Regions from separate parts of the Anaerobutyricum hallii genome, predicted to be linked through region 1. Evidence: riboswitches for the same ligand, from Rfam matches in the RefSeq annotation. Region 1 holds a riboswitch; the other holds the start of a gene.

What was found. A riboswitch is a leader RNA that binds a small molecule or an ion and turns the genes downstream of it on or off. The one in region 1 is predicted to bind FMN.
Region 2: it holds a riboswitch for FMN, as region 1 does, so the genes downstream of both, EHLA_RS02770 (FGGY-family carbohydrate kinase) here and ribD (bifunctional diaminohydroxyphosphoribosylaminopyrimidine deaminase/5-amino-6-(5-phosphoribosylamino)uracil reductase RibD) in region 1, are expected to answer to the same signal.

The regions. Positions count from the first base shown of each region.
Region 1 covers NZ_LT907978.1:3,359,376-3,363,403, forward strand. Annotated here, with positions in the region: gene ribE (riboflavin synthase) at 1-381, opposite strand, end outside; gene ribD (bifunctional diaminohydroxyphosphoribosylaminopyrimidine deaminase/5-amino-6-(5-phosphoribosylamino)uracil reductase RibD) at 506-1,642, opposite strand; FMN riboswitch at 1,783-1,934, opposite strand; gene EHLA_RS15205 (YARHG domain-containing protein) at 2,106-2,747, opposite strand; gene EHLA_RS15210 (DUF362 domain-containing protein) at 2,987-3,157, shown strand; gene EHLA_RS15215 (IS1182 family transposase) at 3,665-4,028, shown strand, end outside.
Region 2 covers NZ_LT907978.1:623,382-627,409, forward strand. Annotated here, with positions in the region: gene EHLA_RS02760 (threonine/serine ThrE exporter family protein) at 1-604, opposite strand, end outside; gene EHLA_RS02765 (DUF4866 domain-containing protein) at 641-1,444, opposite strand; FMN riboswitch at 1,661-1,823, shown strand; gene EHLA_RS02770 (FGGY-family carbohydrate kinase) at 2,147-3,688, shown strand; tRNA gene EHLA_RS02775 (tRNA-Ser) at 3,926-4,015, shown strand.

The sequences.
Region 1 (4,028 bases):
TGCTGCAGAAGTATCTATCGTGATCCATACAGCATTATCATCCTTCTTCATGGAAGAAATCGTTCCTGTTCCATCAACATGTCCTGCTACGATATGTCCGCCAAATCTTCCGTTTGCCGCCATCGCTCTCTCAAGGTTGACCTTGCTTCCGCTCTTTAACTCACCAAGATTCGTTCGTCTTAATGTCTCATGCATCACATCTACAGAATAATTATTCTTTCCAATAGATACTGCTGTAAGACAGACACCGTTAAGCGCTACACTGTCACCCAGATGCAGATCTCCTAAAACAGTACTTGCTTTAATTGTAATGACCGCGGAATTCGCACCTTTTTTAATGCTCTGGATTTCTCCTACTTCCTCAATAATTCCTGTAAACATACAATCTGCCTTTCTACGCTTCTATATAATTTGACTTCTTTGATACCAGATCACTACATGCTTTGCACTTTCGCAATCTTCAAAAGCATTCATAATCCGCTCATTTTTCTTTGAAAACTGCCGATTACTGCAATTCCTGTGCTTTTTCGTATTCCAGTAAAATATCCTGCCCGAATTCCTGCATTCCTATTCTATTAAACTTCCATGCATCGGCTGCCCGGGTAAGTCCCTGTCCTTCTACCGGAGTCTTTGCCTGTGCCCCTCCAAAAATCTTAGGAGCAATATAACAATATATTCTGTCCACGATTCCTGCCTGCAATGCACTCTCGTTAAGCTGACCGCCGCCTTCTAAAAGGATACCGTCAATCTTACGTGCCCCAAGCTCCTTCATCAGAACCGGCAAGGAAATCACTTCTTTTTGTTCTTCTGTTATATCCGCTGTCGTTACTCCCGGAATCCGTAACACTTCTACACCCTTTTCCTGAAGCTGTGCTGCCTTCTCTTCATCGGCATCCGGCAGACACGCTACAATAAGTGGCTGCTGTCCGGCAGTCCGTACAAGCTGGGAGTCCATCGGAATCCGCAAATGACTGTCAGCAATAATACGAATCGGGTCTCTTCCGCCTTCTATACGGCAGTTGAGCATCGGGTCATCCGCAAGAACTGTTCCGATTCCTGCCATAATACCTTTATAATGATTACGAAGCGTCTGAACATGTGCCCTTGATTCCTCGCCGGTTACCCACTTAGAATCCCCGGTATAACAGGCAATCTTGCCATCCATCGTCATCGCATACTTCATCGCAACATATGGTATTCCAGTACGGATATAGTGGAAAAACACATGATTCATCGCATCACATTCTTCTTTAAGAAAATGTGGAATCACCTCGATTCCTTTCTCGCGAAGCATCTGGAATCCCTTACCGGATACTAAAGGATTCGGATCGTCTGAACCAACAACTACTCTCGCAATCTTCTCCTCAATAATCGCTTCCGTACAAGGAGGGGTCTTCCCGTAATGGCAACATGGCTCTAATGTTACATAGATTGTACTGCCTTCTAGACTGTTTCCTCTCTTCTTCGCATTCGCTATCGCATTACGCTCTGCATGAAGCTGTCCATAACATTCGTGATAGCCCTCACCGATAATCTCACCGTCTCTTACAATAACAGCTCCAACCAGTGGATTCGGGTTCACATGGCCACTTCCCTTCTTCGCCAGTTCTATGGCTCTTCTCATATACTTCTCTTCCGGCATGTCTCAAACCTCCTGCAAGTAAAATCAGATAAAAAATCAGATAAAGAAAGAAGCCTGTAAAATAAAAATACCCTGAAATCTACATCGATAAATTTCAGGGCTATAATTATCTTAATCATTCATAATACTTACATAGTCTCTTTCTTCTTCTCACATCCGGACTGTACCGTCGGCTCCGGAATCACACCGGATCATGCTGTCGCTCGCGGGCTTACGCTTCTTTCTAATATCAAAACACAAATCAAAAACGCTTACCGCCGGTCGGGAATTACACCCTGCCCTGAAGAATATTTATTTCCATGGGTATTATAGCGCATTATGCTATATTATTCAACTATTTTTTATACATTTTTCACAAAACATTTTACCTAAAACTCTTTTGCATAATCTGTATCAGGAATTCAAGTCAAGCCGCCGTCACTCACCACCTAAAAGAGGTGGGGGTCTTCTCGACTGAGATAAATCACTTTCCACCAATCTGTTCTTCATAAACACTGATAAGATTTACGTTATATTTTTCTACTTCATTCAGACAGGAAGTATCAAAATCATTCGCCGCAATCTGTGGAACATACCACTGCTGCCGTTTAAAATACTCCTGTAACTCCTGATCGTTAAACATTCTTCCATGACGGGCAAAGATTTCATTCCTTGTAATCTTCAATCCATATGAATCAAGAATCGATAAATCCTGTAATGTGTACTTCGTTACCGTTGTATAGGATAAATGATCTGCCTTCTCGTAGCGGTTTGAACTCTTCTCATTCCCCTGAATAAGATATACCTTTGCATCTGCCTCACTGACTTCTGTATCTGAATCTGCAGCCGCATTCGTATTCTTATCTGAGTCAGTGGCAGAATCAAGAAACTCTTCTATGTTTAAACTCTCTTCTGTACTCTTCTCTTCCTGCGAATCTTCCTGTTGTTCTATATCCTGCTTCTGTTTCTTCATATATTCTGTATCAGCAGCAGCAACCAGCTTTGCCTCTTCATTCTTCTTAACCATCTTAAACCCAATAATTACAATTCCTACAACAGAAAAAGTGATGATTGCCGTAAAAATCATCAATCCTATCGTTTTATATCTCTGTTCATCACTTCTCATTCATCTAGCCTCCTTTTGGGGCACTACCCATGTCCTATCTGGATTGCTTTACCAACATTATAAATGAATTTCCATTTGTATACAACCCCAAACGTCAATAGTTAAAAGTAATTTAATATCTTACAAAATTTAATACAATTTTTCTCTCAGTTTATGCTTGATATTAAAAGAAATCTAGTATAGAATAAGGAATACAGAACATAAAGTTCAATTTATCTAATCTAAAGGAGGATACTATAATGGCATATGTAATTTCTGATGATTGTATTAGTTGTGGAACTTGTGAAGGTGAATGCCCAGCAGGCGCTATCAGCGAAGGTGATGGAAAGTACGTTATCGATGCAGATACATGCATGGATTGCGGTTCTTGTGCAGGCGTTTGCCCAGCAGGTGCTATCAGCCAGGAATAATTCGTTACGATTAACGAAGTGTAAAGAAGACATCGTGAATGCGGTGTCTTTTTTATTTATTTTAATTCAAGAAAGGGGCTGTCGCACCAAAAACAGCCCTACCCTATGGCAGGGATTCATGCATTGCATGGAATCGCTGCCATATTTTTACGAACAAGCGTGGGACCTATGGCATAATCGCAGACGACTTGCGTTTTGATACTCAACTTTCGAACGTTTATGGAAACGCCATTCGCGCTAAACTCGCTACCGCTCAGACAACGCGCTCGGTGGCAGGTTCGTTCTCAAGTTTCGTGACACAAAACCTGCAAAGCATCTGCTCTTTATACCATAGGCATCCACGCTTTTTCATAGATCTTCGGAATCCGATCCCATTGCAATACATGAATCCCCGCCATTCGCCATGCCCGATGCCAAAAGCTGTTTTTGTTTCCACTGTCTGTGGCAAAGCAAAAGAAAAAAGCCGAACTTTTTTGCAAAGAACGGCTCTGGGTGTATAATTATGTTATGAAAACTACAAAAATTATACAGAAAGATTATAGCCTATCTTCGATGAATTATCAATTAAAACTTCCCTTTGAACTGGAAGTTTTGATCCCGGACGATGACCCGGTCCGCCTGTTAAGTGTGTTTGTGGAGGAGCTGGAACTGACGGATCTGTACCGGTCTTACGGAAAGATCAAAAAAGACCAGGTGACACCGCGTCAGATGTTCAAGATCGTGATCTATGCTGCCATGAACCATATCTATTCCAGCAGGGATATTGAAACTGCCTGCCGGAGGGATATCAATTTCATGTATCTGTTAGAAGGAAAACCTGCACCAGACCATGCAACCATTGCCAGGTTCCTCTCCCTTCATTTATCCCAGT
Region 2 (4,028 bases), 2.7 Mb from region 1:
ATAAAACAATGCCAAGAAATAAAGTATAATGATGTTTGGTTAATTTGCATCTTAAAAAGTTTCCAAGACCGGCACCAATAAAAGCGCAGAACATTTCAATCAGTCCGCCGCCAAGCAAAAAAGTAAATCCGCCACAGGCGATAGCAGCAGCAATACCAAGAGCAACTGGAGAATAAAGACCATGAATTTCTTCGATACTATCAAGAAAATCGTGCAGTTGATTTCCAGACATAGTCTTTCCTTCTGTTTCAAAGTTTCGGATAAAATGTTCCAAACGATTTAACTTTGAAGTATTGACTCCGGTATTTGTTAAACAAAGAGATTGTGTAAAGCCTTCTTCTCCATCAAAACAGGTATACTCAATTGACATTAGCCCAATATCCGCTGTACAGGTGACACCCATCGTCTCAGCAAGCGTATTCATAGAACTTCGTACACGCCATGCACCGGTTCCACAGGATAAGAGCATGATACCTACTCTGCCGATAATAGAAGCCTTTTCTGTAAGACTTGCCTGTGTGACCGGAATATTTTCTCCATTATTGTCAGTATATTCATGCCAGAGAACATCCATGTGATTTTTTCGTATTGTTGACTGACTCATTTTAACACTTCCCTTTACAGTTCTTTATAGATTTCGTTACAGTTCAAGACTTTTTACCCCGGCTTTTTTAATCATTTTTTCACGACAGGTTAAAACAAGTCCGTCTACCTCACTCAAATGGTGTAACATTTTCTTTTCAAATTCACGAATAGGAAGAAGAATACCGATTTCATCAAAAGTCTGTTCTTTCTTTAATCCGGTTTCCTGTCCGTAATAAACGATTGCATGGGGAGCTTCTTTTTGGATATTATGGAAGGTATTCCATACAACAGCGTAAGCCTGTGCTTCAGTTAAACCTAACTTTTTCGTATCAGGAAGTGCATAGAGAATCATAATACCACGTCGTTTATTTTCTTTTTTCTCCGTAATATTCATCTCGCTGCCGCCAACATAGGAACGAACGATATCATATCCATCGGCAAGATAAAGTTTAGAACGAGGCGCACATTCATGATTCTTATAAATTTCTTTAAATTTACTATACTCTCTACTGGAAACGATTTTCTTTGCTGTAGGCAAAAGCTCTCCGTCAGGATTTGTTAAAAGAACAGGATTCATTCCGGCTTTTCCATGAAATTTTTTAGGAATCAGGTACGCATCTCTTAAAAGATCAAACATACTTTTTCCGCAAAGTTTTAATAAAAGAGCGGTGACATCACCGTTTTGATAGGCATAAAAGAGTACTTTGGAAAAATGTTTCGGATCATCCGATTCTAATAAATGATTATCATCCATTGCATCATAAAAAACATCCATTAATTTTTTGCAGGAATCCGGAGAAGCAAGAATCTGGGAAAAAATAGCTTCAACTTCTTCCTCTCTTGGTAAAACAGTTTGCATAATAACACCTGGCTTTCCTTTCGTATGGCTTAAGTATAGAAAGGAAAAGTTCTGACATCAAATGTTTTATTTACATATTGAATATGTGTAGGATATATCGGATGTAAGATGACTCCCACATCTACGATATATCTTGAATAGAAATATAAAATTTTTCCATTATTTTTATCTTGAATCCATATTCATAATGCGTTATAATAAACGAGTAAATAAATACAGAATCTTCGGGGATGGGTGTAATTCCCTACCGGCGGTATTTGTTTCAGATGAAGCATCTGTTTATGAGCGAACGAATCTGGTAACATAAGCCCGCGAGCCATTGGCATGATTCGGTGAGAGTCCGAAGCCGACAGTACAGTCTGGATGAGAGAAGAATGAGAAGAGAGCGGTTTTTATAGTATTTTTATTGTATTGAATGAAGCATCAGGTAAAGGATAGAATCAGTAAAGGATAGAATTACATGATGTGGACTCTGACGCATAATATTATATCAGTTCGTTTAAAAGTGTAGCTTAACCCCGATAATATTTCTATCGGGGTATTTTTTATGGGTTAAAAAAGCTAAAGTTTCCTTCCCTGTTCAAACTTTATTATTTGGAGAGAATGTATTGTGTTTTTCGTAATGTATTTTCAGAGCTTTTTGTAAAATCAAGGACAAAAAGATTCCGAGAGTGCATAGTAAAAGAATGGAGGAATTGAAAAATGAGTCAGTATTATCTTGGATTTGATGCAGGAACGCAGAGTGTAAAAGTAGCGGTATATGATGAGAATATGAATTGTATCGTATCCTCTTCCGCACCAACAACATTAACTTATCCGGAGCCGGGATGGGTAAGTATGGACGTGGATGAGTATCTGGCACTCACGATTAAAGGAATGAAGGAATGTGCTTCTTTGATGAAGGAAAAAGGACTGGATGTGACAAAGATTAAGTCGATTATGGGAGATGGTATTATCTGTGGTATCTGCGGTGTAGATAAAGACGGTAATGCGATCACACCATATATTAATTATCTTGATTCACGTACAAAGGATGATGTAGATCTCGTAAATAGCTGGGATTTAGACATTTTTGGAAAAGAAACAGGTAATCCGGAAGCAAACTGTATGTTCCCTGCCATGTTTGCCCGCTGGTTTTTAAAGAATATAGAAGGATTTAAAGAAAACGGCGCGAAGTTTATTCATGATGCCCCTTATGTACTGGCACATCTTGCAGGTCTTTCTGCAAAAGATATGTTTATTGACTGGGGAACAATGTCTGGATGGGGACTTGGATATAAAGTAGAAGAGAAATGCTGGTCGAAAGAACAGCTTGATCTTCTTGGTATTCCGGAAGAAATGATGCCACGAATCGTAAAGCCATGGGATATCATCGGACATTTAACAGAAGAAATTGCACAGGAAACAGGACTTCCGGCAGGAATTCCTATTTGTGGAGGTGCAGGAGATACTATGCAGTCCATGATCGGAAGTGGAAATATGAAGCCGGGACAGGCCGTTGATGTTGCGGGAACCTGTTCGATGTTCTGTGTATCCACAAAGGGAATTATACCGGAATTAAGCAAGAAAGGAGCCGGTCTTGTATTTAACAGCGGTTCTCTTCCAGATACGTATTTTTACTGGGGCTATATCCGTACCGGCGGTCTTGCATTACGCTGGTTCAAGGATAATATCTGTAAAAAGGCAGAAGACGATAATTATTATCGAGTATTAGAAGAAGATGCCAGAAAAGTTCCGGCAGGTTCAGATGGTGTACTTTTCCTTCCATATCTGACAGGTGGAATCAATGATATTCCGGATGCGGTAGGATGCTTCTTAAACATGACAATGGATACAGATCAGGCGACCTTATGGCATGCTGTTTTAGAAGCGATTGGTTATGATTACATGGAAATCACAGATCTGTATCGTTCTGCGGGAATTGACTTAAGCCGCATCACGATCACAGAAGGCGGAAGTCGTGATAATATGTGGAACCAGATGAAAGCAGATATGTTAGACAGTCGTACAGTCACATTAGAGAATGCGGCCGGTGCCGTTATGACAAACTGTATGTTTGGTGCCTATGCAGTAGGAGATGTAGACAATATCACCGAAGCTTTATCAGGGAATATTCACCTGAAAAATGTATTTGAACCTTCCAGGGAAAATGTAGAATTTTACCGTAAACAATATGAGAAAAAAACACACCTCGTGAAAAATACCATGAAGGAAGCTTTCGAAATCCTCAAGGAGCTGAGATAGTCTGCTTGGAAACAGACGACCGTTGAAGGAGGTAGCTATAGCAGAAACTCCCTGACCTAAACCCACACCATCAATTTATAGAAGCCAGAAAATGCAAACTCCTGTAATAGGAAAATGTGATGTCGGAGCAAGTAAAAATGCGGTGACGCATTTTCTACGCCGCGATTATCTTCACATTTTCCTATTACAGGAGTTTGCATTTTCGTCTCCCATATGATATAATTGTCACTGTGCTTTGGAGATGTACCCAAGTGGCTGAAGGGTCCGCACTCGAAATGCGGTAGGTCGGCTATAACCGGCGCGAGGGTTCAAATCCCTCCATCTCCGTTTAGATGACTGA